2 regions of the Parvibaculum lavamentivorans DS-1 genome follow, and region 1 is predicted to be linked to the other one. Evidence: riboswitches for the same ligand, from Rfam matches in the RefSeq annotation. Region 1 holds a riboswitch; the other holds the start of a gene.
The links. Region 1 has a riboswitch for ZMP and ZTP ahead of PLAV_RS03100 (serine hydroxymethyltransferase). Riboswitches for the same ligand answer to the same signal wherever they lie in the genome.
Positions count from the first base shown of each region.

Region 2: linked by a shared signal. The riboswitch ahead of folD (bifunctional methylenetetrahydrofolate dehydrogenase/methenyltetrahydrofolate cyclohydrolase FolD) and the one ahead of PLAV_RS03100 (serine hydroxymethyltransferase) in region 1 are both predicted to bind ZMP and ZTP.

Region 1 covers NC_009719.1:671,115-687,028, reverse strand. The annotation lists gene xseA (exodeoxyribonuclease VII large subunit) at 1-570, opposite strand, end outside; gene purD (phosphoribosylamine--glycine ligase) at 699-1,982, shown strand; gene PLAV_RS03150 (phosphotransferase family protein) at 2,261-3,355, shown strand; gene PLAV_RS03145 (GNAT family N-acetyltransferase) at 3,385-3,828, shown strand; gene PLAV_RS03140 (6-phosphofructokinase) at 4,041-5,195, opposite strand; gene PLAV_RS03135 (Gfo/Idh/MocA family protein) at 5,389-6,561, shown strand; gene PLAV_RS03130 (DSD1 family PLP-dependent enzyme) at 6,849-7,994, opposite strand; gene PLAV_RS03125 (hypothetical protein) at 8,151-8,387, shown strand; gene PLAV_RS03120 (TetR/AcrR family transcriptional regulator) at 8,393-9,001, shown strand; gene groES (co-chaperone GroES) at 9,174-9,491, shown strand; gene groL (chaperonin GroEL) at 9,584-11,236, shown strand; gene PLAV_RS03105 (acyl-CoA dehydrogenase family protein) at 11,399-12,580, shown strand; ZMP/ZTP riboswitch at 12,639-12,726, shown strand; gene PLAV_RS03100 (serine hydroxymethyltransferase) at 12,778-14,040, shown strand; gene PLAV_RS03095 (DUF72 domain-containing protein) at 14,037-14,828, opposite strand; gene metE (5-methyltetrahydropteroyltriglutamate--homocysteine S-methyltransferase) at 14,923-15,914, opposite strand, start outside.
Region 2 covers NC_009719.1:1,490,496-1,506,409, forward strand. The annotation lists gene PLAV_RS06895 (ATP-binding protein) at 1-1,504, shown strand, start outside; gene PLAV_RS06900 (copper chaperone PCu(A)C) at 1,615-2,070, shown strand; gene PLAV_RS06905 (DUF1302 domain-containing protein) at 2,274-4,373, shown strand; gene PLAV_RS06910 (GIY-YIG nuclease family protein) at 4,537-4,824, shown strand; gene PLAV_RS06915 (DUF1329 domain-containing protein) at 5,417-6,772, shown strand; gene PLAV_RS06920 (WD40/YVTN/BNR-like repeat-containing protein) at 7,046-8,125, shown strand; gene PLAV_RS06925 (enoyl-CoA hydratase/isomerase family protein) at 8,307-9,110, shown strand; gene PLAV_RS06930 (acyl-CoA dehydrogenase family protein) at 9,116-10,303, shown strand; gene PLAV_RS06935 (acyl-CoA dehydrogenase family protein) at 10,318-11,511, shown strand; gene PLAV_RS06940 (SDR family oxidoreductase) at 11,549-12,334, shown strand; gene PLAV_RS06945 (glutamine amidotransferase) at 12,343-13,128, shown strand; tRNA gene PLAV_RS06950 (tRNA-Ala) at 13,170-13,245, opposite strand; gene PLAV_RS06955 (YggT family protein) at 13,438-13,740, shown strand; gene PLAV_RS06960 (DUF167 family protein) at 13,749-14,075, shown strand; ZMP/ZTP riboswitch at 14,123-14,206, shown strand; gene folD (bifunctional methylenetetrahydrofolate dehydrogenase/methenyltetrahydrofolate cyclohydrolase FolD) at 14,227-15,123, shown strand; gene PLAV_RS06970 (aldo/keto reductase) at 15,130-15,914, shown strand, end outside.

The sequences.
Region 1 (15,914 bases):
CGCCGCACTCGTCTCGCCCTGGACGCGCACCGGCCAGACGATGACATGGCGCGGGAAACGGTCCTGCAGGCGGTGGAGAATGTCGCGGATGACGGCGCCGGTCGGGCTCGTCACCACGCCGATCACCTCGGGGAGAAACGGCAGCGCGCGCTTTCGCTCGGCGGCAAACAATCCTTCGGCGGCGAGCTTCTTCCGCCGTTCCTCCAGCAGGGCCATCAGCGCGCCGACGCCGGCGGGCTCCAGATGGTCGATCACGATCTGGTATTTGGAGCTACCCGGATAGGTCGTCAGCTTCCCCGTCGCGATCACCTCCATGCCCTCTTCGGGCTTGAAGCGGAGCTTGCCGAAATTCCCCTTCCAGATCACGGCGTCCATCCGTGCCTTGTCGTCCTTCAGGCCGAAATAGCAATGGCCGGAGGAATGCGGCCCCCGATATCCCGTAATCTCGCCGCGCACGCGGACATGGCCGAAGGTCTCCTCCACCGTCTTCTTCAGCGCGAAGGAAATCTCGCTGACCGAGAATTCATGGGCGTTGTTGGCGGCGGGGCTTTGTGTGTCCGAAGGGGGCATAAAGGGCTTTCTGGCGGGAGGCGGTAAGGTTTGCCGGATGTGACCCCCATGTTACAAGGGAACCCCTCCGCGCCCCAACCCCTTGGGGGCCCGCGGGGCACCGATCATTCCTAGGGACATGCCAACCCATGAACATTCTCGTCATCGGCTCGGGCGGCCGGGAGCATGCGCTTTGCTGGGCCATCCGCAAGAGCCCGCTCTGCGACGTTCTTTATTGTGCGCCGGGCAATGGCGGCATTGCCGGGGTGGCGGAATGCGTCTCCCTCTCGCCGAATGATTTCGACGCCATTGTCGCCTTCGTCCGCGAGAAAAAAATCGGCTTCGTGGTGGTCGGCCCCGAGGATCCGCTGGTGAACGGGCTGGTGGACCGGCTCGATGCCGAGGGAATCAAGAGCTTCGGTCCCTCCGCCGCCGCCGCCCGCCTCGAAGGCTCCAAGGGCTTCACCAAGGACCTCTGCGCCGAATTCGGCATCCCGACTGCCGCCTATGGCCGCTTCCAGGACGCCGCCGCCGCCAAATCCTTCGTCGCCGCGAAGGGCGCGCCCATCGTCGTCAAGGCGGATGGCCTCGCCGCCGGCAAGGGCGTCACCGTCGCCATGACGGAAGCGGAGGCCGCCGCCGCCATCGACGAAATCTTCTCGGGCCGCTTCGGCAGCGCAGGCGCCGAAGTCGTGGTCGAGGAATTCCTCGAAGGCGAAGAAGCGAGCTTCTTCGCTCTTTGCGACGGCAATTATGTGCTGGCGCTCGCCACCGCGCAGGATCACAAGCGCGTCTTCGACAACGATCAGGGCCCGAATACCGGCGGCATGGGCGCCTATTCGCCCGCTCCCGTCATGACGCCGGAGCTTTCGTCGCGCGCGATGAAGGAGATCGTCGAGCCGACCGTCGCCGCCATGCGCGCGCGCGGCACGCCCTTCAAGGGTGTGCTCTATGCCGGGCTCATGATCACGGCCGAGGGCCCGAAGCTCATCGAATACAATGCCCGCTTCGGCGATCCCGAAACCCAGGTGCTGATGATGCGCCTCGCCTCCGACGTGCTGCCCCTCCTCATCGCCAGCCATGACGGCACGCTCGCCGATGCCGAATGCCACTGGAAGGACGAGGTCGCGCTCACCGTCGTCATGGCGGCGGAGGGCTATCCGGGCGACTACAAGAAGAACACCGAAATAAAAGGTCTCGCCGAAGCCGGCGCCATCGACGGCGTCGAAATCTTCCATGCCGGCACGAAAGCCGAAGACGGAAAGATCTACGCCACAGGCGGCCGCGTGCTGAACGTCACGGCATCCGGCAAAAGCACCGCCGAAGCCCAGGCCCGCGCCTACCGCGCCGTCGCGAAGATCGACTGGCCGCAAGGCTTCTGCCGCCGCGACATCGGCTACCGCGCCATCGAGCGCGAGAAGCAGAACGCGTGAGGAAATGAGGGCAATGAAGAGCGCGCCGCAACATCAACTTCTTCTTTCCACCCTCCCCTTGGGGGAGGGTCAGAAAATTCAAGCGAAGCGCAGAATTTTATGGGGCGGGGTCGCGGCGACAGCTTCGATGAAATGACGATCGGTTGAATAAGCGGATACTCCGCACCCCGCCCCAAACGGCTTTCAGCCGTTTGACCCTCCCCCAAGGGGAGGGTGAGAAGGAAAAAAACCGCACTAAAATACGTACACAGAATAAACGACACGGGGAGAAAGAAAAAATGAGCGATGCAGCCGAAAGCCGGCAGGATCAGTTCTCCGGCACCAAGGACGTTGCCGACAGCCACAAATTCGACGAGAAGCGCCTCGAACAATATATGCAGGCGCATGTCGAAGGCTTTCAGGGCCCGCTCACCGTCAAGCAGTTCAAGGGCGGCCAGTCGAACCCGACCTATCAGCTCGTCACGCCGTCGAAAAAATATGTGCTGCGCCGCAAGCCGCCGGGGAAGCTCCTCCCTTCCGCCCATGCGGTCGACCGCGAATACAAGGTCATCACCGCGCTGCACGGCACCGGCTTTCCCGCGCCGCGCACTTATTGTCTGTGTGAGGATGACAGCGTCATCGGCACCATGTTCTACATCATGGACATGGTCGATGGCCGCGTGCTCTGGGAGCCGCTGCTGCCCGGCCAGGACCCGGAGACACGCTGGAAAATCTACGACTCCCTGAACGAGACGCTGGCGCGGCTTCACATGGTCGATTACGAGGCGATCGGCCTCGCCGATTTCGGCAAGCCGGGCAACTATTTCGCGCGCCAGATCTCGCGCTGGACGAAGCAATATGTTGCCTCCGAAACGGAAACCATTCCGGAGATGAACCGGCTGATGGAGTGGCTGCCCGCCAATGTTCCGCAGGAGGATTCGAACTCCATCGTCCATGGCGACTACCGCCTCGACAATACGGTGCTGCATCCCTCGGAGCCGAAAGTCATCGCCGTGCTCGACTGGGAGCTCTCCACGCTCGGCCATCCGCTCGGCGACTTCACCTACAGCCTCATGCAATGGGTGATGCCCGGCCAGGGCACCGGCGGCGGTACAGGCTCCATCAGGACGGCCGATTTGAAGTCGCTGGGCATCCCTACACTGGACGAATACATCCGCATGTATTGCGAACGGACCAACAGGCCCAATGGTATTGAGAATCTTGATTTTTATTTTTCATATAATTTCTTTCGGCTTGCCGGTATCCTGCAGGGAATCGCGGGGCGGGTAAGGGACGGGACAGCATCCAGCGAACATGCCAAACAGATGGCGGCCAATGTGCGGCCGCTGGCAGAAGAGGCATGGGTCTATGCCCAACGCGCGGGAGCGGAATAACAAGAACAACGCCGAGAGTGAGTGTGCGTATGAGTGATGATGTTTCGTCCTGGAGCCGGCACGGTTTCGAAATCAATACCGACAAGTCGCGGCTTGATCGCGAATCCATTCTGAAAATGCTCGGCGCCACCTATTGGGCGCGCGACGTTTCGCCCGAGAATCTCTGGACAAGTATCGTTAATTCACGCGCCTATGGGCTCTATTCGCCGGATGGCGAGCAGGCCGGTTTCGGCCGCATGGTGACGGACTACACGCGCTTTGCCTGGATGAGCGACGTCTATGTGCTGCCCGTCCATCGCGGCGACGGGCGCGGCAAGTGGATCGTCGAGACAATGGTCAACGACCCCGCCCTCGCCTCCGTCCACCGCATCATGCTCTCGACGACAGACGCCCATTCCCTCTACGAACGCCTCGGCTTCGTCACCATCGGCGACGACGGCGATGCCCGCCAACTGATGCAGTTGAAGCGGTAGGGACGAGCGGCCGGCGCCTCTCTTCCCACCCTCCCCTCGGGGGAGGGTCGACAAAATTCAAGCGCAGCGCAGAATTTTTCGGGGCGGGGGCGCCGCGCTCATCCGGCGAACACGCTATCGTCAGCACACGCTGCACTTCAGCGACCCCGCCCCAAACGGCTTGCAGCCGTTTGACCCTCCCCCAAGGGGAGGGTGGCAGTGGGGAGATGCCCTCAATACAAAAACATCGGCTTGCCCTTCACCTCGGCAATGCGCGGGCGATAGGCCTCCGCATCGTAGAAGGACGCAACGTCGACGCGCTTGCCGCCGCTGGCGCATGTGGATGCCGGCACCGTCGTGTAATTGCCGTCGCGCACCGCCGTCATGAAGCCGGTGCGTCCCGCCGCAATTTCCTGCACCGCCAGCGTGCCGAAGCCCTTCGCCACCATCTGGTCGAGCGCGTCCGGCGCGCCCGCACGCATGAGATAGGCGAGAGACTGCGTGATCGTGTCGACGCCGGTGAGCCGCGTCAGTTCCTCGCCGAGCAGATGGCCGATACCGCCGAGGCGCTTGCGGCCATATTCATCCGCCTGACCATAGGTCTGCGCCTCGCCGCCTTCCATCATCGCGCCTTCCGAAATCACCACCATCGCGTAGCGCGCCGGATTTTCCATCCGGTCGGCCGCCACCAGCGCGGCCAGCTTCTCCGCGTTGAACGGCACTTCGGCTATGATCGCCCGGTCGGCGTCGGCGAGATAACTTGAGATCAGCGCCGTCTCGCCGGAGTTCCGTCCGAAAAGCTCCACCACGGCGATGCGTTCATGGCTTCCCGTCGATGTGCGAAGTGCGCTGATGGCATCGACCGAGCGCGTCACCGCCGTCGAAAAGCCGATGCAGTAATCCGTGCCGAAAACATCATTGTCCATCGTCTTCGGGATCGAGACGATCTTCATGCCTTCGCGGTCGAGCTGCGCGGCATAGTTCAGCGTGCCGTCGCCGCCGATCGTCACCATCACATCGATGCCGAGATGTTCAAAGACGCGCAATATATGCGGCGTCGTGTCGACCGTGCCCTTTTCGCTCGGTTTGAACTTTCCCTTCAGGAAATCGGGGAGCTTTTCCTCCACCATCCATTGCGGGTCGGTGCGCGTCGTATGCAGTATCGTGCCGCCCTTGCGGTCGATGGTCCTGACGGCATCGTTGTTGAGCCGCATCAGGTGCTTCTCGCTCCCTTCCGGGTCGTCGGGATTGTAGCTCATCGGCCCTGCCCAGCCGCGCCGGAAGCCGAGCACTTCCCAGCCAAGTTCAGTCGCGCGCCGCACCACCGCCTTGATGCAGGGATTGAGCCCCGGCACATCGCCGCCGCCGGTCAGGATTCCAAGTCGCATATCGCCGTTTCCTTTACGTCAGTGGCCCGAGGGTCATCTTCATTCTCCACCCTCCCCCCGTGGGAGGGTCGACAAATTCGAGCGAAGCGAAGAATTTTTCGGGGAGGGGGACGTCCCTCCAATATGATGAACACTCCATCGAATTTTCCGCCGCGCTACCGTCCGCGCATACTAACAGCTAGAAATCCCGATCATGAAAACAAGCGAGCGTTACACTATCGCCGTCGCTGGCCTCGGGCGGCGCATCGCCACCGTCATCCGCCATCTCGCCACTGCCGCGCCCCATATCGAGATCGTAGCCCATGCCGATCCCGCACCCATGGGCCTCTCCACGCTGGAGAAGCGGGGCATCGGTGCAGGCACGGCCTATGAGAGCGTCGATGCGATGCTCGCTCATACAAAGCCGGACCTCCTCATGGTCGGCTCGCCCAATCATCTCCACCTCGCTCATATACGCGCCGGGCTTGAGCGCGGCTTGCGCGTTTTCACCGAAAAACCTGTCGTGCGCACGGAGGAAGAAACATGGGCGCTCGCCCGGCTCCTGCGAGAGCATGGGCAATCTTCCGTCATTGTCGGCCTCGTCCTCCGTTCCGCACCGCTCGTCGCCGCCGTCACGCGTCATCTTCACGCCTCGAAACTCGGCCGCCTCGTCAGCTTCGAAGGCAACGAGCATCTCCATCCCGAGCACGGCGCCTTCCTTATGCGCGACTGGCGGCGCCACGAAGCCCATGCCGGTTCGTTCCTGCTCGACAAATGCTGCCACGATTTCGATCTCTACCGCCTCTTCGCCGGCGCGCTGCCCGCTCGCGTCGCGAGCTTCGGCGGCCGCGACATCTTCACGCCCGCCAACGAGGCCCTGGCCGAACGCCGCTACCCGGACGGCACACCCGCCTACGAGATATGGCGCGCGGGCTGGAACGGCGGCAACAACACCTTCCACTCCGACGCCGATACCGCCGACAACCAGGTCGCGCTTGTCGAATATGAAAACAACGTCCGCCTCACCTTCCACGCGAACACCCATGCCGGCCTGCCGCAGCGCCGCTGGTACTTCGCAGGGACAGGCGGCGCGCTCGAAGCCGATCTCGTGACCAACCGCCTCACCTTCCGCGACGCGCTCGGTATCAATCCTCCGGAGACGGAGGAATTCGGCGCCAGCGCCGAAGGCCATTACGGCTCCGACGAGCAAATGGGCCGCGACCTCGCCGCCCACCTCCTCGACGGCAAACCCTTCCCCGTCCAGGTCGAGGACGCCATGGTGGCCGGCCTCACCGTCATCGCCGTCGACCGCGCCATGCGCGAAGGCGGCGTCGTGGATTGCCGGCCGATGTGGGAGAGGCTGGAGAAGGAGTTAAACGCCCGATAAGTCTCCCCACCCTCCCCTTGGGGGAGGGTCAGAAAATTCGAGCGGCACGCGAAGAATTTTATGGGGCGGGGTCGCTGACTCAATCCGGGGATAAGGCTCCCGGGGATAAGAATTCGCGACCTGACCGGGGACAAGTTGCACCGGAGGCGTCCCGCACATTCCCCGGAGACGACGAAGGAGCGAAATTCGGTGCTCAACCACGTACCGGAAACCGCTCTTCCTCATCGCATGACAGTTTCATGACAGTTCGGTGACAGTCGGCCATTTTGAGGTATCCGGATACCCCATCAGGCACTCTTGCCGCGCGCCTCGATGGGCCAGATATCGACCAGCGTGTCGCCCCGGACGACGTGGTAGGCGTCGTATAAATTCACCGTCGGGTCGCAATGCGGCGTCATGGCCGTCAGTACACTGCCGATCGGCAGCGACGCGCCATCCGGTAGAAGAACGCCGCCTTGCTCGTCGCCGAAGAAGAAATAGCCCGCTCCTTCCGGCGCGCCGGAAAGAAGTTTCGGCGACTCGGCATCGGTCGAAAAGGATTTGAAACCGGCATCCGTCGTCGCGAGATTTTTCGTGTTGGCGGAGACGACCGACATCTGCACGAAGAGCGACGTCTCGAAGGGAAAGCTCGCGCCATTGCCGAGCGCGACGTCGTGATACTGCTTGTCCATGAAAACATAGGAGCCGCCCTGCAGCTCGGTCAGCACCTTCGCTTCCGGGTCGATATTGTAGCTGCCGGTGCCGCCCCCCGACACGATATCGCAGGGCAAGCCCTTGGCCTTCAGCGCGTCGCGCTGATCGCCCAGCACCTTCATCGCCGCAAGCGATTTCTCGCGACGCTCGGCGAAGTCGTGAATATGCATCAGGTGTCCGGCATAGGCCTGCAGCCCGCGCAGTTCGAGAAATTCCGCCGCGTCGAGAAGTTCCGCCAGCGCCAGCGCGTCCTCGCCGGGGCGGATGCCTGTGCGGTGGAGGCCAACATCGAGGTCCACCAGAACCTTCAGCACACGTTTCTTTTCCGCCGCCGCTGCCGCCAATGCGCGCGCGTTCACCGGATTGTCGACCACGACCATCAGGTCCGGCATTTTCTCGTTCAGCGCCATCAGCCGCTCGATGCCCTGCACCGTCACGACGGGCGAGGTTATGAGAATGCTCTCGATGCCGCCCGCCGCCATCGCCTCCGCCTCGCCGAGCTTGGCGCAGCACTGGCCGACGGCGCCGGCCGCGATCTGGGCCTTGGCGATGGTCACGCATTTATGCGTCTTCGCATGGGGGCGGATCGAAAGGTTGCTTACCTTGCAGTGCTCCGCCATCCGCGCGACGTTGCGCTCGAAGGCGTCGAGATCGAGCACAAGCGCCGGTGTCGGGATCGCGGCGCGCGAGCCCTTCTTTCCGATCATGGCCTTCGCCGCCTGCAATGCTTCGCTTGTCATGACTTCCCCTTTGCTGCCGCGCGGCACGCATCCTACAGCGGCCCGCGCGATGCACAACAACGCATCGCGTCTTCGTTTTGGTTCATGAAAGCGATGGATTCGGGAGGAGAGACCGTATAATTTTGGCATTTATACTGTCTATTGTTGGGGGATGAAATGGCGACAACGACGCTTTCCGGTTTGATGCTCCTTGCCGCGCTGACGGCGGCGGAACCCGAGGCGGCGATGAGCAAAATGCCCGCTCACGACCAGTATGCGTCGGGCGCGACCTGTTCGCTCAGCGGCGAAACGAGGGCTGGCGCGCGCAAATATTGCTATTACGATTGCGGTGGATCGAGACGGACCATCGTGATCGCGGCAGGACGGCCCTGCGCCTTCACCATCAGACGCTAGGACAAATGTCGGGACAGAGCGGCGCCGCGCAGAAGACGGCAGGATTGGCGGACAAGCGGGAGGTGATCATCTCCTCCGCGCTCGATCTGTTCCGTCACTATGGTTACCGCCGCACTTCGATGGAAGACATCGCGCGCGCCGCCGCCGTCGCCAAGGGCACGCTTTACCTCTACTTCAAAAGCAAGGACGAACTCTTCGAAGCGATCTGCCGGACGCTGGCCGAACAGGTCGCGGAAGGCGTCACGGCGGCGGAAGCGCTCGACCTGCCGCTCGAGCGGAAGCTTGCCGCGCTGATGGAGGCGAAGCTCGGTTTCGTCTATCGCTGGATTCTTTCGAGCCCGCATGCGGCGGAGCTCGTCGACAGCGGCAGCCGCCTGAAGGAAAATGTTTTCGGCGACGTTCACGTTCAGTTCCAGAACGCCGTCCTCCAGCTTGTCCGCGAAGGCACCCAGCGCGGCGAGCTCGATCCCAAGGCCAGCGGCCTCACCCAGGAAGCCGCCGCCGAAACCCTCATCGCCGCCGCCTGCGGCGCCGAAAAGGCACCGGACGAGGAAACCTTCCGCCGCCAGCTCGCCGCCATCATCAAGCTGACCCTGCGCGGCCTGCGCGCCTGAGGCGAATCCTCGCTACAAATTCGTGAAATACGGCGCCTCCCCGCTTGACAGCGTGGCGGACAGCTCCTATCTCTGCCCAGTGCTTTGGCACTCATATTGAGTGAGTGCTAACAGGCTCAAAAAATCCAGAAATATCCGCAACTTAGCGGTTGGGACACAGGAGAAGCCAGAGATGAAATTCCGTCCTCTGCATGACCGCGTCGTAGTGCGCCGGGTCGAGGAAGAATCCAAGACCGCCGGCGGCATCATCATTCCGGACTCGGCGCAGGAAAAGCCCTCGCAGGGCGAAGTCGTCGCGGTGGGCCCCGGCGCCCGTGGCGATGACGGCAAGCTCGTCGCGCTCGACGTCAAGGTCGGCGACCGGGTGATCTTCGGCAAATGGTCGGGCACCGAAGTCAAGATCGACGGCGAAGAGCTGCTGATCATGAAGGAGAGCGACATCATGGGTGTGCTCGAAGGCGCTGCCAGCAAGAAGAAGGCCGCTGCCTGACAAGGCTCGCAACCGGATACCCGGCCGCGGGCTTTTTTATTGCCCCGGCGGCCGTTCGTTCCGTTTCATGAATTCAGAAGGATCAGAAAAACATGGCTAAGGAAGTCAAATTCGGCCGCACAGCCCGCGAGAAGATGCTTCGCGGCGTCGACATTCTCGCCGATGCGGTAAAGGTGACGCTCGGTCCGAAGGGCCGCAATGTGGTCATCGAAAAGTCGTTCGGTTCGCCGCGCACCACGAAAGACGGCGTGACGGTCGCCAAGGAAATCGAGCTTGAAGACAAGTTCGAGAACATGGGCGCCCAGATGGTCAAGGAAGTCGCTTCCAAGACCAACGACACCGCCGGCGACGGCACCACGACGGCGACGGTTCTGACGCAGGCGATCGTTCGCGAAGGCGCGAAGTCGGTTGCCGCCGGCATGAACCCGATGGACCTGAAGCGCGGCATCGAGATTGCCGTCCGCACCGCCGTCGAAGACATCACGAAGCGTTCGAAGAAGGTGAAGTCGAACGACGAAGTCGCCCAGGTCGGCACGATCTCGGCCAATGGCGAAAGCGAAATCGGCGCCATGATCGCCCAGGCGATGAGCCGGGTCGGCAATGAAGGCGTCATCACGGTCGAGGAAGCCAAGTCCCTCGACACCGAACTCGATGTCGTCGAAGGCATGCAGTTCGACCGTGGCTATCTCTCGCCCTACTTCATCACCAATGCCGACAAGATGGTGGTCGAGCTCGACGAGCCGCTCATCCTTCTCCACGAGAAGAAGCTGACCAGCCTGCAGCCGATGCTGCCGGTGCTCGAAGCCGTTGTGCAGTCGGGCCGTCCGCTGCTCATCATCGCGGAAGACATCGAAGGCGAGGCGCTTGCCACGCTCGTGGTCAACAAGCTGCGCGGCGGCCTCAAGGTCGCTGCCGTGAAGGCGCCGGGCTTCGGCGATCGCCGCAAGGCGATGCTCGAAGATCTCGCCGTTCTCTCGGGCGGCCAGGTCATCTCCGAAGACCTCGGCATCAAGCTTGAGTCCGTGACGCTCGACATGCTCGGCAAGGCCAAGCGCGTTTCGATCACGAAGGACGACACCACGATCGTCGACGGCGCCGGCAAGAAGAAGGACATCGAAGCTCGCGTTGCCCAGATCAAGCGGCAGATCGAGGACACGACGTCCGACTACGACAAGGAAAAGCTGCAGGAACGTCTGGCGAAGCTCGCCGGTGGCGTTGCGGTGATCAAGGTCGGCGGTGCGACCGAAGCCGAAGTGAAGGAACGCAAGGACCGTGTCGACGACGCGCTCAATGCGACCCGCGCCGCGGTTGAAGAAGGCATCGTCCCCGGTGGCGGCACGGCCCTTCTCATGGCGAGCAAGGCCGTCGGCAAGCTCGTCGAGGACAATCGCGACATCCAGGCGGGTATCAACATCATCCGCAGGGCCCTCGAAGCGCCGATCCGTCAGATCGTCGAGAATGCCGGCGTCGAAGGTTCGATCGTCGTGCAGAAGGTCCTCGAGTCGAAGCAGGCCAATTTCGGCTTCGACGCGCAGAAGGAAGAGTATTGCGACCTCGTCGCCGCCGGCATCATCGACCCGACCAAGGTCGTGCGCACGGCGCTTCAGGACGCAGCCTCGATCGCCGGCCTCCTCATCACGACGGAAGCCATGATCGCCGACGCTCCGAAGAAGGACAACGGCGCCGCTGCCGGCATGCCTGGCGGCATGGGCGGAATGGGTGGCATGGGCGGCATGGACTTCTAAGTCCAGCTTCCTCACTCCAAAATGCGAAGGGCCGGTGGAAACACCGGCCCTTTTCTTTTGTCACTTTTTCGAGAGGTGACGTCGCGGCACCTGCCTTCCCGCCACTGACGCCGTATCGGCAACCGGCTACACTCACCCCAATCAAAATTCGGGAGGAAGGCCATGGATTTCTCATTCTCCGCAAAGGACGAAGAGTTTCGCATGAAGGTGCGGGACTTTTTCGAGCACGAGTATCCGCGCGAGATCGTGGAGAAGATGGCGAGCGGCGCTTCACCGACCAAGGCCGACTACCAGAAATCGGAGCGAGCCTTTGCTGCGCGTGGCTGGCTTGCCGTCAACTGGCCGAAATCGGCAGGCGGCACGGGCTGGAGCGCGAACGAGAAATACATCTTCGACGAGGAGCTTGAGCGCGCGGGCGCGCTCAATGTCGTGCCGATGGGCCTCCTCTATGTCGGTCCCGTCATCTACACATTCGGCACGGACGAACAGAAGAAGCGCTGGCTGCCCGGCATTCTCGACAGCACGACCTTCTGGGCGCAGGGCTATTCGGAGCCCGGCTCCGGCTCCGACCTGGCCTCGCTGCAGGCGAGCGCCGTTGTAGATGGCGACGACTACATCGTCAACGGCACCAAGATCTGGACCAGCCTCGCTCAGCATGCCGACTGGATTTTCTGCCTGCTGCGCACCAGCCAGGAAGAGAAGAAGCAGGAAGGCATCACCTTCCTGCTGATCGACATGACAACGCCGGGCATCACCGTGCAGCCGATCATCACCATCGACGGCAAGCATTCGCTCAACAGCGTCACCTTCGAAAATGTGCGCGTGCCGCAGGAAAACCGCATCGGCGAAGAGGGCAAGGGCTGGACCTATGCCAACTACCTGCTCGGCCATGAGCGCACCTCCTATGCCCATGTCGCGGGCAAGCGGAAGCAGCTCCGCAACATTCGCGAAGCCGCGCGCGAACGCGGACTGCTGGCCGACCCCGCCTTCATCCGCAAGCTCGGCGAACTCGAAACGCGGCTCGATACGCTTGAAATAACGGTGCTCCGCACGCTCTCCTCAGTGGCGGAAGGCGGCGCGCCGGGCAACGAATCCTCGATCCTGAAAGTGATCGCGACCGAACTCGCACAGGACATCACGGAGCTCGGCGCCGAGACCTACGGCCCCTATGTGCAACCGGCCTTCCCGGATTCCGTCGCCCCCGCATGGACCGGCAACACGGCGCTCCCCGCGGGCGCGGCGCCCGCCGTCGCCGCCTATCTCGGTGCCCGCGCGCAGTCGATTTATGGCGGCTCCAACGAAATCCAGAAGAACATCATCGCCAAGCGGATACTGGGTCTTTGACGAGGGAATTGACTCCCGCCGCTCGCGGGTCTTAACTCCCTTCACTTCCGGTCGCACATATCCTCCGCGCGACTGGCGAAATCAGATGGGTCACCATCGGGGAGCGCGGAGACTGGTCTTTCGAGCCGATCGCCTGGGCAGCACTTCTAAATGCTGGCCGGGCGTTTTTGTTTTCAGGCATCGAAGGAGACCGCCCCATGACGACCTCACAGGAACGAGCCCGGCTCGCCCAATCCGACAATGAAATCTTTCTCGCGCTCAAGGGCGAGGAAGCGCGGCAACGCGCGGGCCTCGAACTCATCCCGTCGGAAAACTACGCCTTCCCCGAAGTGCTGACGCTGCTCGGCTCCGCCTTCACCAATAAATATTCGGAAGGCTATCCCGGGCGGCGCTATTACGGCGGACAGGACTATACAGACCGTATCGAAACGCTGGCCCGCGACAGGGCCAAGGCTCTCTTCCGCGCGGAGCACGCGAATGTGCAGCCGCTGTCCGGCTCGCCGATGAACCAGGCAGTCTATCTCGGCCTGCTCGAGCCCGGCGATACGATCCTTGCGATGGATCTCAGCCATGGCGGTCATCTCACGCATGGCGCGCCGGTCAGCCATATGGGCCGCCTCTTCAATTTCGTGCGCTACAAGACGGACCCCACGAACGGCGCCATCGACTTCGACCACCTCCGTGCCGTCGCACGGGAGACGAAGCCGAGGCTCGTCGTCTGTGGCTACTCTTCTTACCCGCGCGACTACGACTACGCGGATTTCAAACGCGTTGCCGACGAAGTGGGCGCGCTCACCATGGCGGATGTTTCCCATATCGGCGGGCTCATCGCGGCCAACGTCATGCGCAACCCGCTGGATGCGGGCTTCGACGTGATGACGACGACGACGCACAAGTCGCTGCGCGGCCCGCGCGGCGGGCTCATTCTCTGCAAGGCTGAGTTCGCGAGGAAGATCGACGCTTCCGTGTTCCCCGGCCTTCAGGGCGGTCCGCATATGAATCAGGTCGCGGCAGCCGCCGTCACCTTCCGCCTCGCCGCCATGCCCGCGTTCCGCGATTACGCGGAACAGGTCCTCGCCAACGCCAAGGCGCTCGCCGCTGCACTCATGGAACGTCAGGTGAAGCTCGTCACCGGCGGCACCGACAATCACCTCCTCGTCATCGACACGGTCGCGAGTTTCGGCATCGACGGCGCGGTGGCGCAGGAGGCGCTCGACCGCGTCGGCCTCACCACCAACAAACAGGTGATCCCGGACGATCCGAACCCGCCGATGCGCCCGTCCGGCCTTCGTCTCGGCACACCGGCAGCAACGGCGCGCGGCATGGGGCACAAGGAAATGGCGGAGATAGCCGAAATCATCGCCGCCGCGCTCAACGCGAAAGGAGACGCCGCAACGGAGACAGCGCTCGCCGCCCGCACGCACAAGCTCACTTCGCGCTTCCCCGTGGACGGGCTCTAGAGCCGCTCGGCGATCGCCATGGCGGCAGCGGGATTGCGGACCTTGGCGCCGCTGATGACATAGAGAAAGACGTCGCGGCCGGATTTGAGGGGCTTGTGCTTGCTCACGGTCTCGACGTCTTTCGGCGCATCGCCCGCGGCCCATTCCTTCGCACGCGTCGCCCATGCATCGAGCGCCTTCTTCGGATAGCCGAGCTTCTCGTCCTCGCTCGTTCCCATGGCGCGCACATAGACGAAAGACGCAGTGGCATCGCCGATCTGCGGATAATCGGCATCGGCGGCGGTCACCACGGCGACGCCATATTCCCTCGCCAGCGCGATGAAGTCGGGCGACTTGAAACTTTCGTGACGCACTTCGACGGCGTGGCGGAGATCGCGCCCGCCCAGGGTCTTCGGCAGTAGCTTCAGGAACCCCTCGAAATCTTCCGGATCGAATTTCTTCGTCGGCGCGAACTGCCAGTTGATGGGTCCGAGCTTCTCTTTCAGCTCCGTCAGGCCGCTTTCCAGAAACCGTTCAATCGAAGAGCCTGCCTCGGACAGCACGCGGCGGTTGGTCGCGAAGCGCGGGCCCTTCAGTGCGAAGACGAAACCGTCCGGTGTCTCGTCATGCCATTTCCGGAAGCTCTCCGGCTTCTGCGAGCCGTAATAGGTACCGTTGATCTCGATGGTCGAAAGCTTGCTGCTCGCATATTCGAGTTCGCGCTTCTGCGTCAGCCCGTCGGGATAAAACGTGCCGCGCCATGGCTCGAACACCCAGCCGCCGATGCCCACCCGGATTTTCTTCGCCATGCCAATCTCCGCCGCAATAAAGCGACTCTAGATAGGCGCAGGCGAGGCTGCAAGCGGATGTCCCCTTCCCGCTGGCAGGAAGGGGACGCCGTATTCAAGCACCGATGGCGTTTCGCAACTCCCGCGCCGCTTCGACCATCTCGACGAGTGCCGCTTCCGTTTCCGGCCAGCCCCGCGTCTTCAAGCCACAATCCGGATTGACCCATATGCGCTCGCTCGGCAGGCGTTCGGCGGCGAGCCGCAGAAGCGACAGCATTTCGCCGCGCGCGGGGACGCGGGGCGAATGAATGTCGTAAACACCGGGACCGATATCGTTCGGATAGGAAAAGTCGACAAAGGCGTCGAGCAATTCCATGCGCGACCTGGACGTCTCGATGGAAATCACATCGGCGTCGAGATCGGCGATCGCCTCGATGATGTCGTTGAATTCCGAATAGCACATATGGGTATGAATCTGCGTCTCGTCGCGAGCGACGCAGACGGAGAGGCGGAAGCACTCGCATGCCCACCGGAGATAGGTGTCCCATTCGGAGCGATGCAGCGGCAATCCCTCGCGGAGTGCCGGCTCATCGATCTGGATCATGCCGAGGCCCGCCGCTTCGAGGTCGTAGACCTCGTCGCGTATCGCCAGTGCGATCTGGCGGCAAGTCTCGCTGCGCGGCTGGTCGTCGCGCACGAAGGACCATTGCAGGATCGTCACCGGGCCGGTCAACATGCCCTTCACCGGCCTGTCCGTCAGCGACTGGGCGTAGCGCGACCATTCGACCGTCATCGGCTCCGGCCTCGACACATCGCCGAAGATGATCGGCGGCTTCACGCAACGCGAGCCGTAGCTCTGCACCCAGCCGAGCGACGTAAACGCAAAGCCCTCCAGTTTCTCACCGAAATATTCCACCATGTCGGTGCGTTCCGGTTCCCCATGCACCAGCACGTCCAGCCCGATCCTTTCCTGCAGGCGGATTGTCTTTTCGATTTCGGCTTTCATGAAGGCGTCATACTGCGCCTCGTTCCAGTCGCCGCGCCGCAGGCTGGCGCGGGCCTTGCGCACATCCGAGGTTTGCGGGAACGAGCCGATGGTCGTGGTCG
Region 2 (15,914 bases), 820 kb from region 1:
CAAGGTGCCGACTGCGGCGTCGACTGTCGTGGGGCTGGTGTCTGCCGTCAGTTCTCCCGCGCCAACCAGCGGCAACGGGATCGAGGATCTGCGCCTGATCGAAATCAATCTCGCCGGCGAAGTCGTTTCCGATCCGCGCGATGACCGCCTGACGTTCCGCCGTGGCGTGGCGCATCTGCCGACGCTTGGCGATCCGGTGCTTCTCGCGGACAGGCATGACCTGACGCGCGTCTATACGCAGCCGAACGTGGCGACGATCGAGGTTGGTACGCTATTTCAGGATGCGGCGGTGCCCGCGCGCTTTATCATCGACGATCTTCTGGCGAAGCATTTCATCGTTGTCGGCACCACCGGCTGCGGTAAATCCTGTGCGTTGACGGCGATCCTGCAGCGTGTGCTCGATGATCACAATCACGCCCATATCGTCGTGCTCGACGTGCATAATGAATATCCCACAGCCTTCGGTGCGCGCGCGGAGTTGATAAACCCCGGCAATCTTCATCTGCCGTTCTGGCTTCTCAATTTTCAGGAGCTGTCGGCGGCGCTCACAAGCGGCGATGCCTATCATGAGGCAGAGGTCGAAATTCTTAGTGATGCCGTCGTCGCCGCGAAGCGCCGTTATTCCGATGCGTCGAGCAACCGGCAGCTTGCGCGCCGCCCCGGCGATGGGAGTGGTGTGACGGTGGATGCGCCGACGCCGTTCCGCTTGTCCGACGTTCTTGCCTTTATCGATGAGCAGCTCGGCAAGCTTGAGCGGACGCAGAAGACGCTGCCCTATCGCCGCCTGAAGAGCCGCATCGAAACGCTCGCGAGCGACCAGCGCTACAGCTTCATGTTCGGCAGCCTGACCGTACAGGATACGATGGCCGACATTCTCGGCCGTTTGTTCCGTGTGCCGAATGATGGCCGTCCGATTACCGTCATCGACCTTTCGACTGTACCGCCGGAAATTCTCGACGTCGTGATTTCCGTCATCTCGCGTCTTGCCTTTGACCTTGCGGTCTGGAGCAAGGGCGGATTGCCGATGCTTCTCGTTTGCGAGGAGGCGCATCGCTACGCGCCAGCGGCTGCCGGGGAAGGTTTCGAGCCGACACGCCACGCGCTTTCGCGCATTGCCAAGGAGGGGCGCAAATACGGGCTCTCCCTCGCGCTCGTCACGCAGCGCCCTTCGGAACTCGATACAACGATCCTCTCCCAGTGCAGCACCGTGATCGCCATGCGGCTATCGACGGAGCGCGATCAGCAGGTGATGCGCGCGAATACGCATGATGGTGCTCTCGATCTTCTGGATTTCCTGCCCCTGCTTGGCGACCGGGAGGCAATCGTTCTGGGGCAGGGGGTGGGCATGCCCATGCGGATCCGTTTCGCGGATATCGCGGATAAGGGTATCCCGCGCAACCTCAACAGCGGCTTCTCGCATTCATGGAGCCGGCCGAACCTCGACCGCGCGGGCCTCGAGGCGATCGTTTCGCGCTGGCGCCATGCGGGGCGCGAGCGGGGCTGAGCCGCCGCGGCGGAATGTCCCGCCAATCGGGGGCGGAACGGGCTGCGCTCACCGGCGGTTCGCGATAGGATCCGGCAGCCATTATTTCCAAGCCGTGAAGGGTCAAAGCCATGTTCGCCGTCATTCGTCTCTTCCTTCTGGCCCTCGTGCTGCAAACCCCGTTTCTTGCGGCCCTCCATGCGGATGAGGTTCCCGGCGGCATCCGGGTCAGCGATCCTTGGGCGAGGGCGAGTGTCACCGCGAGCGGCGCCGCTTATTTCACTATCGAAAATTCCGGCAATGAAGATGATATACTTGTCGCCGTGCGCTCCGATGCCGCCGAAACAGTGGAAATGCACACCATGACGATGGACGGCATGGTGATGAAGATGCGCAAGCTTTCCGAGCTGCCGGTGAAGGCGGGCGAGACGGTGAAATTCGCACCCGGCGGGCTCCACATCATGCTGATCCGGCTGAAAGAGCCGCTTCGCGAAGGAATGTCGGTTTCGATGACGCTTACCTTCGAGAAGGCCGGTGAAGTTCATGTCACGGCCCCCGTTCAGGCGGCCGGTCACGGCGCGCATTGATTTTTCCGCCAATGTGATTCGTGTTGATTTGCTGCAGTGCATATAATCAGTTTGCGCCGCAACAAATTAACGCGGCTGGGCTGATATACATTACCGCTGTGTCATAAATGCCATAGCGCCGGGCAATGTTGCCTACATGCGCGGCAACGCCGTCCACCGGTCTTGACTCAAACCGGCAATAAATGTCCGCTAGCCGTTGAGGGATGCTGACTGACCGGGGGGACAGTCCAAAAACCGCTATCCGACTTACCTCCCGATCAGGCCGCAAGTTAGTGAAGCCATCGAGGATCGAGGAGGATCGCTCCGTGAAAATAAGAACCGTTCAAAAATTGTTTTTGGGCAGTGTGGCTGGCGCAGCGATGCTGTTTGCCGCCGGCGCGGCTCATGCCGTCGAATTCAAGTTCGGGGAAGCCAATCTCCAGATCGACAATCTGGTTTCGGTCGGCGCCGGGTTCCGGACCTCCAAACAGGATTGTACCCACGTTGCGAAGCCGAACGGAGGCTGTTCTGCCGGAAACGGCGCCGGAATGGGCATCAATGACGATGACGGCAACGTCAATACCGATCAGTGGGATCCGTACACCACAAGCGTCAAGATCACGACCGACTTCGATCTCCAGTGGAGGAATTACGGCGCATTCGTCCGCACCAAGGCGTTCTACGATTACTGGGTGAATGAAGAACTCGGTACAAGGAACAACCGGTTCGGCAGCCGTCCCATCACCGACCCGGCGCGCGGCGACCAGGCGCGGGATTTCGGCGGAAGAAGCTTCGACCTTCTCGATGCTTTCGTATACGGGAATTTCGACGTTTCGGGCATGCCCTTGAATGTCCGTGTCGGCAAGCAGGTTGTGAACTGGGGTGAAAGCCTCTTCATTCAGGGTGGTATCAATTCCTTTCTGCCGATCGACGTGACGGCCATTCGCACGCCCGGTTCGGAACTGAAGGAGGCGCTGATGCCTACGCCTTCCGTGTTCGCGTCCATCGGGCTGCCGGGCAGCGTAACGGTCGAAGCTTTCTGGCAGTTCGGGTGGCAGAAAACGGAACTGGACGCCTGCGGCACCTTCTTCAGCACCTCCGACTCCGCCTGCGAGGGCGGTGCATACGTCATGCTCGGCGACGAATATCCGGGTCAAGTCCAGATTCCCCGTCGTGCGTCCGAGGAGGGCGACGATACGGGCACCTTCGGCGTGGCGATCAAGCATTACGCCGAAAACCTCGGAGCGGGCACCGATCTCGGTCTGTATTTCACGCAGCAGAGCCTGGTTGTGCCGATCGGCACGTTTTCGCTTGGCGATTTCGGCGCCGCGACGGCAAGCATTCTCGGCGCACCGGCTCCTGACATAGCGTCCTTTTGCGGTGCCTTCGGGGCAGCGACCCTTTTGGGTTGCGCGGGAACTGTAATTGCTCCCGACGGGACGACGGCCCTGGAGGCGGGCGTGGGCGCCACGGCGATGACAAAGAATTACCTGATGCAGTATCCCGAAGACGTTCAAACCTTCGGTGCCAGCTTCAATACCTCGATTCCGCTTTTCGGCGGGTCGGCCTTTTCCGGCGAAGTGGCGTTTACGCCCGACATGCCGTTTTCACTCAGCGATGTGGAAATCAATTCCGCCGAACTGGATGCCATCGGTGCCTGTGAATTCGCGGGATCGCCGGCCGGCTGTCTCAGCCAGGGAAGCCAGAACGCCGGATTCGCCTATGCGCCGGGCGACGCGATCCGGGGCTATGACGAGTTCGACGTCATAACGGGTCAGCTGGCGACAATCAGCACGCTCAACCCGTCGGCGGCCCTTCCGTCCCTGATCGGTTCGGACTTGATGATCCTGAACGCGAATGTCGGCTTCCAGTATCTTCCCGATCTCTCGGACAGCACCAACAGGCTGGCCGCTCCGCGGTCGGCGAATACGCACCCCGATCTGGCCACCGCGTTGATCCTCGGCGATGCGGCTTGCGGCGCGGCCGCGTTCGACCCCGCGGTTCCGGATTGCAAACTGGCTTACGCGACGTCCAGTTCCTGGGGTTACCGCCTCGCGGCCACCGCGGATTACAACAATGCTTTCGGAACGGCCTGGACGCTCACGCCCTCCATTCAGTGGGCACATGATGTGAATGGCGTGTCGGCCGGTCCGGTCGGCCCCGGTTTCGTCGAAGGCAAGAAGACGATCAGCATCGGGCTCAACGCCAACCTACAGAATACTTGGCGTGCCAATATCCAGTACACCAACAGTTTTGGTAACGAGTTCAGGAACTTCGCTTCCGACAAGGACTTCGTGACGGCGACGGTCTCCTACGCGTTCTGATCTTCGGATCGTGTGAGTAAAAAACAGAGCCCGGCGGTTTCGATCGCCGGGCTTTTTCTTTGCGCGGGGCGGTGTTGAGGTTTCGTTTGTCCGAGCCTGAAACCAATATACGGTGTCATCCCGGCACTTGTTGCCGGGACCCAATCCACCTCTCGGCGGACCAGTGAGCTATTTCGTTTACATCCTCGCCAGCCGCAAGCACGGGACACTTTACATTGGCGTCACCAACGACATCGCGCGCCGCGTCTTCGAGCATCGCGAGGGCATCGGCTCGAAGTTCACAAAGAAGTACCGCGTTCATCGGCTGGTCTATATGGAAGCCTTCGACGACATCCGATATGCGATCCAGCGCGAGAAGACGATGAAGGAGTGGCCGCGCGTCTGGAAGGTTCGCCAGATCGAGCGCGACAATCCCGAATGGGACGATCTCACCGGCAAACTGAACCGATAGGCGAGTGGGTCCCGGCAACAAGTGCCGGGATGACACTTGTGGGTGGGATCAAGACTGAGGGAAAGACCGGGGGGACGAGTGTGGTGAAGGGCGGCAAAGCTGATGCAACACTCCCGGGATGACACCGAATTTTGGTTCAGGTCCGGGCAAACGAGAGCGCAACAAGTGCCGGATCAAGTCCGGCAAAGACGAGCGTGGGGCGGGGTGGCGGGCAAACGTCAAGCTCGGCAATGACGAAGGCGGGAGAGCGGCGCACCCTGCCATGTTGCACCGCGGCAGACGGCACCCACGCCGGCGCCGGCGGACTGAATCATCCGTAGACGGATTACCTGCCGCCGCACCGCCGCCGCGGCCGCCGCGATCCACATTAAAAATATTTAATGAAACCAGGGCGAAAACGCCGCCAAAACGGGCTGAAAAGCGACCCGGAAGACACACAATCACACAAGCCGCGATTTGCGCCCCTTGGGCGATTTGCTATCATCCCGTTCGAGTAAGGCGGGGAAACCGGCCTCGGTGCACAGCGACAAAGCTACAACCGCGAAATGCTGACATCGAAAGCCCTATAAGAAATCCAGTGGAGGGAACGTATATGAAAAGGACAACCTTATTGGTGTCCGCCCTTGCGATCAGCGTCTTCGCAACCGGCGCGCTCGCCAAGGTTCCGGACGCCCAGGTAAATCGTCTGGGCCAGGATCTGACTCCGATGGGGTCGGAAAAAGGCGGCGAGGGGGACATTCCTGCATGGACCGGCGGCCTTGCCACCGTGCCGAGCGGTGTCAGCTACAAGCCGGGCGACAAGCTGGCCAATCCGTTCGCCAGCGACGCGATCAAATACACCGTTACCGGCCAGAACATGGGCCAGTACGAAAACCTGATCACGCCGGGCTATGCGGCGCTGCTCAAGGCCTATCCTTCGTACAAGATGAACGTCTACGAGACGCGCCGCACCTGCGCGTTCCCGGACAAGTACTACGAAGCCACGAAGAACAACGCGCGCGTCGGCGAACTCGTCGGCGGCGGTGCCGGTGTCAGCGAAGCCATTTTCGGCACGCCGTTCCCGATCCCGAACAACGCGCTCGAGATGATCTGGAACCACACGCTGCGCTATCGCGCCTTCAAGGTCGTGCGTCAGTTCGCGGCGGCGCCTGTGACGCGCGGCGGCGACTACACACTGCAGATCGTGCAGGACGAAGCCATCCTGCAGTGGTCGGATCCCTCCGCCTCGCGCGCCGAAGATCTGAACAACATCTCGCTCTACTACATCGCCAACACCATTGCCCCGGCTCGCGCCGCGGGTAACGTGATCCTGGTGTACGAGGCCCTGAACGCCCAAGTGCAGGCGCGCCAGGCCTGGCAGTACAGCCCCGGTACGCGTCGCGTCCGTCGTGCGCCGAATATCGCTTACGACAATCCCGGCACGAACTCGGACGGTCTGTCCACGTCGGACGCCTTCGACGGCTACAATGGCGCGCCTGACCGCTATGACTGGACCGTGCTCGGCAAGAACACGCGCCTCGTCTCGGCCAACGCCTATGACGGCGAAGCCTCGTCCTACAAGGACTACCTGCAGCCGCTTCACCTGAACCAGGACAAGGTGCGCTACGAAGCCCGCCGCGTCTGGGAATTCGAAGCGACGCTCCGTCCCAATACCCGTCACGTCTACTCGCGTCGCGTCTATCACAACGAGGAAGATGCCTGGCAGATGTCCAGTGTGGAACTCTATGACGGCCGTGGCCAGCTCTGGCGCGTTCAGGAAATGCACCAGATCCAGCGCTACAACGTGCCGCTCTGCGGTTCCGCGGGCGAAATCGTCTACGATCTGCAGGCAGGCCGCTATCTGGCGCTCGCGCTGCAGAACGAAGAGCCGCCGGTGAACTACTTCGCCGACGAGCTGGACAAGAACCGCTACACGCCGAACTCGATCCGTCAGCTCGGCGTCCGCTAAAAATCTACAAAACGGCATGGGCCGGGCCTCGGGAAACCGGGACCCGGCCTTCTGCTGTCCGGCGCATCTTAACCCTGCCGTTGGCGGCCCCCCAGGGGCATGCCGAGAGTTCAAGACGGGCCGCAAAAAATGCGGTATAAGAGCGAAAAGTCGCTATAAGAAAATATCAAAAACAGGAGGCTCGCCGCCCTCGCGGTACCGGATGATCCAACATCCACGGGTACAGGCTTGGCTGCGGCGACCGGGAAACGTCCGAGTTCAGGAGCCCAGGTAATGTCATCGTCTTTTTCCAAGATTGTCTCGAGTGGGACGCCGCGCCTGCGTGCGGCGTTCATAGCCTGCGCTGTGGCGCTGGCTTTCGGCACCGCCGGCCTGATGCCGGCCGCCGCGCAGGAAGATGCCGCCGCATCCGAGACCGAGTACGCGGTACCTTCGTCGCTCGCGGCGGAATCGCTGCTGCTCGACGCAACCTATGCCGGCGAGCGCCTTGTCGCGGTCGGTGAGTTCGGACATGTCGTCCTCTCCGAAGATCGCGGAGCGACGTGGCACCAGGCCGAAAAAGTCCCCACCCAGGCGACGCTTACCGGCGTCACCTTCATCAACGAAAAGCTGGGCTTTGCCGTCGGCCACGACGCTACCGTTATTCGCACGACGGATGGTGGCGAAAACTGGGACCTGGTTTACAACGACACCGAATCCGAAATGGCCTTCATGGCCGTCTATTTCGAAGACGAGAATCGTGGCTTCGCGCTCGGCGCCTTCTCTTTCATCGTCGAAACGAATGATGGCGGCGAGACATGGGAAGAGCGGACACTCGGTGAAGGCCTGCTCGACGACTATCATTTGAACAAGCTGTTCGCGGACAAGGATGGCGACCTCTTCATCGCCGCCGAGTTCGGCGTCGTCTATCACTCGACCGATCAGGGCCGCACGTTCAACCGCATCCAGACACAATATGAAGGTTCGTTCTGGGGCGGCTTCGGAATGAATGATGGCTCGGTGATGGTCTTCGGCATGCGCGGCAACGCGTTCCGCTCGAACGACAAGGGCCAGACATGGCAGAAGGTCGATACCGGCACGGACAAGTCGATTGCCGGCGGCGTGCAGCTCGGCAGCGGCAAGGTTGTTCTCGCCGGTTTGCAGGGCTATGTCGGCTACAGCGACAATAATGGCCAGTCCTTCGTGGAAGTGACGCGGGCCGATCGTCTTGGTTATGCGGCGGTTGCCGATGGTCCCGAAGGGCAGATCGTCGTTTTCGGCGAGCCCGGTGCGAAGCTGATGCCGGATGATATGGAGAAAGCCCGCGAAGCCGTCGGTGCGAAAATCACCGTGCAGGTGGACAGCGACAGCTGATCTTCAACCACAGACGTCAAGTTAGACAGGAAAGCCCTGGCCATCGGCCGGGGCTTTCTCTTTTCATCCCTCCCTTTTCGTTCATGCGCATCGCTCACGCCATGCTTTTCATTCTCCCTCGCCCGGGTCACAATCACCTCAAAGGCGTGTTCACAAGCCTGCATGAGGGAGACGAGGGATAATGGGAGAAGCCATCGATTTCGGCCGCTACGCGCGCATTAAAGCGAGCCGCCAGGGACGCGTGTTGACGCTCGCCCTCAGCAACCCGAAACTGATGAATGCCGTCGACGGCGATATGCATCGGGAGCTCTCCAGCATCTTCCTGGATGCAGCTGACGACAAGGACTCCGACATCATCGTGCTCACGGGCGAGGGTGCGGCCTTCTCTGCCGGTGGCGACCTCAACTGGATGAAGCGAAGCTTTGAGGCGGGCGAGAAGGGTCCGGATGCGGCGGAAGCAAAGCGCATCGTCTTCTCGCTGCTTGACCTCGAGAAACCCATTATTGCGAAGGTTCGCGGGCCGGCTGTCGGCCTCGGTGCTACCATCGCGCTCATGTGCGACGTTATTTTCGCTGGCGAAAGCGCCCGCTTCGCCGATCCCCATGTCCGTGCAGGCATTGTCGCGGGCGATGGCGGCGCCATCATCTGGCCGCAGCTTGTCGGCTATGCGCGCGCCAAGGAATATCTGATGACAGGCGATGCGGTGCCAGCCAGGGAAGCCGAGCGCATCGGTCTTATCAATCATGTCGTGCCCGATGACGAGCTCGATGCGCGCGTCGATGCCTTCGCGGCGAAGCTCGCGGGTGGCGCCATTCAGGCGATCAAATACAGCAAGGTCTCCGTCAATGTCGGCCTGAAGCAGCTCGCGCATACGATCCTCGATACGTCGATCGGCTATGAGATGCTCACCTTCACGACCGAGGACCACAAGGAAGCGGTCAATGCTTTCCTTGAAAAACGCGCACCCGCTTTCACGGGGCGATGACGCAAATGGACGCGATCATGGAGGACGCACCGCTCAATTTCGATGAACCGGAACATGTCCGGATGTTGCGCGACGCAACACGGCGTTTCGCCGAAGCGGAAATGCCGCGCGAGAAGGCGCGGGAGTGGGATCGCGGCAATATCTATCCGGCCGATGTGATGAAAAAGCTCGGCGCTATGGGCATGATGGGCCTCACCGTCGACGAGCGCTATGGCGGTGCCGGCGTCGATATTTACGCGACCATGGCGGTCATCGAGGAAATCGCGAAACGCTCCGTCGCCGTCGCCTGCCCCTACATCATGGCGGTCTGCTATGCGGGAATGAACCTTGGCGAGAGCGTGTCGGAAGAACAGAAGCAGGAATTATTGCCGAAAGTCGCTTCCGGCAATCTCCTCTTCGCCTATGGCCTTTCCGAGCCGAATGTCGGCGGCGATCTCGCCACCGTCGAAACGACCGCGCGGCGCGAGGGCGACGAACTCGTCATCAACGGCACAAAGCGCTGGTGCACCGGCGCTCATATCGCCGACTACATCTTCTGTCTGCTGCGGACCGGCCCGAAGGAAGACAAATACAAGAATCTCAGCATCGTTCTCGTCCCGCCGACGCTTCCCGGCATCTCCATCACGCCGCTCGGCCATCTCGGCATTCGCGGCGTGGAAACGAAGGATGTGAGTTTCGACGATGTGCGCGTGCCCGTGAGCAATATTCTCGGCGGCCAAGCGATGTGGAACAAGGGCTGGAGCCAGCTTGCGGGCCGTGCGCTTGAAGTCGAGAAACTTGAACTTTCCGCCTGTGCGCTCGGTCTTTCCGAGGCCGCGCTCGCGGATGCGTGGCGATACGCCGAGGAGCGTACGCAGTTCGGCCGCGCCATCGCCGGTCATCAGGCGATCCGTCACACGCTTGCGGAGGCGCAGACGCACGTCCGCGCCATGCGTCTCATGCTCTACAGCGCCGCCTGGCTGGCCGATCGCGGCCGTCCCTGTTCCGTCGAGACATCGATGGCCAAGCTCTTCTGCTGCGAAGGTGCGGCGGAAGTCACGCAGATGTGCATGCGTGTCACCGGCGCCTATGGCCTCTCCGACCAGATGGACATGGAACGCTATGTGCGTGATGCGGTGAGCCTCCCCATCGTCGGAGGCTCGTCCAACATGCAGAAAAACAATATCGCGAACAGGCTGAAGCTCGGACAGTAACGGGAGAACCGGAAATGAGTGTCGTGACAACCGGACGCAAGCCGGACAAGGATCTCGTCGCGGCGGCAGAGGGCTTCGCGGAAGAAATCGCAGCTCGGGCCGCCGAAATCGAGAAGAACCGTTTCCTGCCGCAGGATATTGCACAGCGTTTCGCGGAAGCGGGGCTTTATCGCCTCTGCGTGCCGGAAGCCTATGGCGGCCATGAGGCGCATCCGGGCGATCTCGTGAAGGTCGTAGAGAGGCTCGCCCGCGCCGATGGTTCGGCTGCGTGGTGCGTTTTCATCGGCGCGACGTCGGGGCTTGTCGCGGGTTTTCTCCAGCCGGAAGAGGCGCAACGCGTCTTTGGCGATCCATTGACGATTACGGCGGGCGTCTTCGCGCCGCGCGGCAAGGCCGTACGTGCGGTGGAGAAGGGTGTCGAGGGATACCGCGTCAACGGCCGCTGGCAATGGGGCTCCGGCTCGCGCAACGCTTCCTACATCTCCGGCGGCGCCATGATCCTCGGCGACGACGGCAAGCCCGAGATGGCGGCGGAAGGCATACCGCAAAACCGCATGATGATGTTCGATGCGGCGGATGTCACGCTTCACGACACTTGGGACGTATCGGGTCTCTGCGGCACGGGCAGCACAGATTTCGAGGTGAAGGATCTCTTCGTTCCCGCCGCTCGCGCCGTCAGCCTCATCAGCGACAAGCCGCTGCCACGCCCGCTTTACTGCTTTCCCACATTCGGTCTGCTCGGCATCGGCATCGCTGCCGTCTCGCTCGGTCTCGCGCGCGGTTCGATAGATACGCTGGTCGATCTTGCGGGTGGCAAGACGCCGCAAGGTTCATCGAAACCGCTGGCTCTCCGTGCCAAGGCGCAGCTCGATGTGTCGCAGGCGGAGGCGCTGACGCGCTCGGCCCGTGCTTTCCTGATGGAAGCGATCGATGCCGCATGGGATGCCGCCGTGAAGGAGGGCGAAATCACCGTCGCCCACCGCCGCGACATCCGGCTTGCGACGACCCATGCTGTCCAGTCCGCTGCCCGCGCGGTCGATCTCATGTACACGCTCGCCGGCGGCAGCTCGGTCTATCGCGGCTCGCCGCTGCAGCGGCAGTTCCGCGATGTGCATGTCGCCACACAGCACATGATGGTATCGGACGCGACCTACGAACTCACAGGCCGCCTGCTGCTCGGCGTGCCGACCAATACGGCGATGCTCTGACGCCGCGATATTTCACACTGCAAAACGAGGGACTGGGATGACCAAGGAAAGAAAAGGCCGCGTAGAAGGCAAGATGGCGTTCGTCACGGGCGGCGCGCAGGGCCTCGGCAAGGCTTCCGCTATCATGCTCGCGCGCGAAGGCGCCAAGGTGACGCTCGCCGACATCAACGAAAAAGGCGCGCAAGCCGTCGCCGATGAAATCAATGCGAATTATCCGGGCATGGCCTTCGCCGCCGGTCTCGATGTCACACGCGAAGACCACTGGAAGGATGCGCTTGCCGAAGCGAACAAGGCGATGGGCGGCATCAATGTCCTCTTCAACAATGCCGGCATCGGCGGCGGCACGACGGTCGAGGACACCGATTTCGAGACCTTCAAGAAGGTCCAGGCGGTCGATGTCGATTCCGTTTTTCTCGGCTGCAAATATGCAATCCCCTACATGGTGCCGCATGCGCCCGGCTCGATCATCAACACGTCCTCGATTGCGGGCTTGATCGCCGGCCACAACATGGCCGCCTACAACGCCGCCAAGGCGGGCGTCTGGCTGCTGTCGAAATCCGTCGCCCTTCATTGCGCCAAGCGCGGCTACCGCATCCGCTCGAACTCGATCCATCCGACCTTCATCGATACCCCCATCCTTGACGGCATGGCGCGTGGCATGTCGAAGGAGGAACTCGTCCGCAAGCTCGCCAAGCAGGTGCCGCTCGGCGTCGTCGGCGATCCGGATGACGTGGCCTATTGCGTCCTTTATCTGGCATCCGACGAATCGAAATTCATCACCGGTTCCGAGATCAAGATCGACGGCGGCATTAGCGCCATGTAAGGGCTTTCATGGCAGGCTGGCCTTTCCGCCGCCCCGGCCCTTGCGCGGGAACCGGGCAGGCCCCAGATTGGTCAGCAGCCATGACCCGCCGCGTTCTCATCGTGCTCCATCAGGAGCGATCCAATCCCGGAAGGGTGGCGCAGGAGCTTCGCCGCCGGGGCTGCGAGCTCGATATTCGCCGCCCGTCGCTGGGAGACCCTCTCCCCGCCACCATGGCCGGTCACGACGCGGCGGTGATCTTTGGCGGGCCGATGAGCGCCAATGACGACCTCCCCTTCATCAAGGCCGAAACGGAGTGGATCGGCGTCCCCCTGAAGGAAGGGAAGCCTTATCTCGGCATCTGTCTCGGGGCGCAGCTCATGGCCCGCCATCTCGGCGCCCGCGTCTATGGCCGCGAGGATGCCCGGGTCGAGGTCGGCTATTATCCGATCCGACCGACGGCGGAAGGCGGACACCTCTTTGAAGACCCGCAATATGTCTATCAGTGGCACCGCGAGGGCTTTGACCTGCCGTCAGGCGCGGTCCAGCTCGCGGAGGGCGATGATTTCCCGGTCCAGGCCATGCGCTACGGCGACAAGGCCTATGGCATCCAGTTTCACCCCGAGCTCACCTCGCTGATGATGAATGCCTGGCTCACCTATGCCCGGGAGCGGCTCGACCTGCCGGGCGCCCAGCCGGACCATATGCACCGCATGGCCCGCTACCAGCATGACGGAACGCTCCGCCAGTGGCTGTCGCGCTTCATCGATCATTGGCTGCCGCCTGAGCAAGCGTCGGAGGCTGCGAAAGCCTGAGGCGCCGGACCGGTAGTTTCGGGGGGATTTTGCTCCGGAAATGGTGGAGCCGAGCGGGATCGAACCGCTGACCTCCTCATTGCGAACGAGGCGCTCTCCCAACTGAGCTACGGCCCCGGAGCCCTGCGCGTGAAACGCGCCGGAGGCCGCTTATTAGGCGGCGGCGGCCAAGGTGTCAAGAGAAGCGTCGGGCCCCGGCGGTAAGGCGGAAACCCGTCCTTGAACCCGGCCCCCCGCCCGGTTACATCTGGATGGTCCGGGTCCGGACATCAGCCGCCCAGTCACAAAACCAGCAACCGGCGAGCCCCCATGATTGCCCTTCTGAACCTCATCGTCTCCCTGATCTCGATCTATATCTGGGTCATCATCATCGGCGTGGTGCTGAGCTGGCTGATCGCCTTCAACGTCATCAATACGCATAACCGCTTCGTCTATCTGGTGGTCGATACGATCAACCGCCTGACGGAGCCGGTGCTCCGGCCGATCCGCAACGTGCTGCCCAATCTGGGCGGCATCGACATTTCGCCGGTGATCCTGCTTTTGCTGCTTTTCTTCATCCAGAACCTCCTCACCTATGACGTGCCCATGTGGCTCGGTCTCAGCCGCTACTGAGGCCTTCCTTGCCGCTGCGGCCCGTTTCCGGCGGGGTCTCGCTCCGCCTGCGCGTCACCCCGCGGGGCGGCGCGGACAGGATCGACGGGCTGGCGGCGGATGCCTCGGGTGAGCCTTTCCTGCGTGTCCGCGTCTCGGCGGTGGCCGAAAAGGGCAAGGCGAACGATGCGGTGCTGAAGCTCCTGGCCAGGGCGCTCCGTCTTCCCCGTTCCGCGTTCGCCGTCGCATCGGGCGAGGCCGGCCGCACAAAATCGGTCACGATCTCGGGCGACACGGAGCGGCTGATGGCCGATCTCGGGGACTGGCTCGCCCATCTCGAAAAGACGCCAGGATGAACCGGATCGCGGCCTTGTCTTTGCGCGCCGGTCTTTACTATAGTGCCGCTGCCTTGCGTGACTGGCGAGAAGGGGTGGAGCCAACCACCGTGGAGCGCGAGGCAATCGCGCCGCTCGCCTGGGCACCCTTTCCAGACACCGAGGTGCCCGCATGACTGCAACCATCATCGACGGCAAGATCATCGCGACGGAGCTGCGCGCCCGCGTCGCCGTCGAAGTCGCACGCCTGAAAAAAGACCATAGCCTCACGCCCGGCCTCGCCGTCGTTCTCGTCGGCAACGATCCCGCAAGCGAGGTCTATGTCCGCAACAAGGGCATCGCGACCACGGAAGCGGGCATGAACTCCTTCGAATTCAAGCTGCCCGCCGAAACAAGCGAGGCGGACGTTCTCGCCAAGGTGCGCGAGCTCAATGCCGATCCCGCCGTTCACGGTTTCCTCGTGCAGTTTCCCGTCCCCAATCACATCAGCCAGCAGGCGGTGATCGATGCGATCGATCCGGTGAAGGACGCCGACGGTCTTCATCCGCTCAATGCCGGCCGTCTCGCCAGCGGTCTTCCCGCCATGGTGCCGGCGACGCCCGAAGGCTGCGTCATCATGGCGAAGCGCGCAGGCGGCGATCTCTCCGGCAAGCATGCCGTCATCATCGGCCGCTCCAACCTTGTCGGCAAACCTGTCGCGCAATTGCTGCTGAAGGAAAACTGCACCGTCACCATCGCGCATAGCCGCTCGCGCGACCTGCCGTCGATTGCGCGGCAGGCGGATATTCTCGTCGCCGCGGTCGGCCGCCCCGGCATGGTGCGGGGCGACTGGGTGAAGCCCGGCGCCGTGGTCATCGATGTCGGTATCAACCGCGTGCCCGCGCCGGAAAAAGGCGAGGGCAAGACGCGCCTTGTGGGTGACGTCCTTTTCGACGAGGCGGCGGAAGTCGCGGGCGCGATCACGCCGGTGCCGGGCGGCGTCGGCCTGATGACGGTGGCCTGCCTGCTTCGTAACACGGTCATCGCCGCCTGCCGTCAGAACGGCATTGCCTTGCCGCAGGATTTTTGAGGTCTCATGGAAACGCGCAAACTTGGAAATCTCTGGCCGGTAAGCGCGCTGACATTGGGTGGCGGCGGGCTCGGCCGCGTCTGGGGCGAGACGACGCGGGAAGAAGCCATCGCCACGCTTCGGCTGGCCGTCGAACGCGGCATCACGCTTATCGATCTCGCGCCGCTCTATGGACGCGGCGAGGCGGAGAGCGTCGCGGGCGAGGCTTTTGGCGGCGGCTGGCCTGAAGGCGTCCGTGTCACCGCGAAATGCATGGTGGGCGGACGGCATGTCGGCGATATCGAAAGCCGGCTTGAAAAGTCGCTCCTGCGCAGCCTCGAAACGATGAAGCGCGAACAGGCAGACATCTTCTTCCTCCATTCCAATATCTGCCCGGACGATTATGAGTATGAGCGGGACAGGGACTATGCCGCTTATGGTGCGGTGCCTGTCTCCGCTTTCATGGACGAAGTCGTTCCGGTCTTCGAGAAGCTGAAGGCGAGGGGGCTCATCGGCGCCTGGGGCATCACAGGCACCGGCCTGCCGCGCAGCATCATGGATGTGCTCCGCAGTGAGCCGAAGCCCGATGCCGTGCAGGCGGTGACGAACCTTCTCGATTCGCCCGGCGGCATGCGCCGTTACGAAGAGCCTGCCGAGCCGCGCAACATCATCCGCACCGCGAAGAACAATGATGTCGGCGTCATGGGCATTCGTGCCGTGCAGGCGGGGGCGCTCACTGCCGCCATCGACCGGGAGCTGCCGCCCGGCGATCCGGAAGCGAAAGATTACGCGAAGGCCGCGCCCTTTCGTGC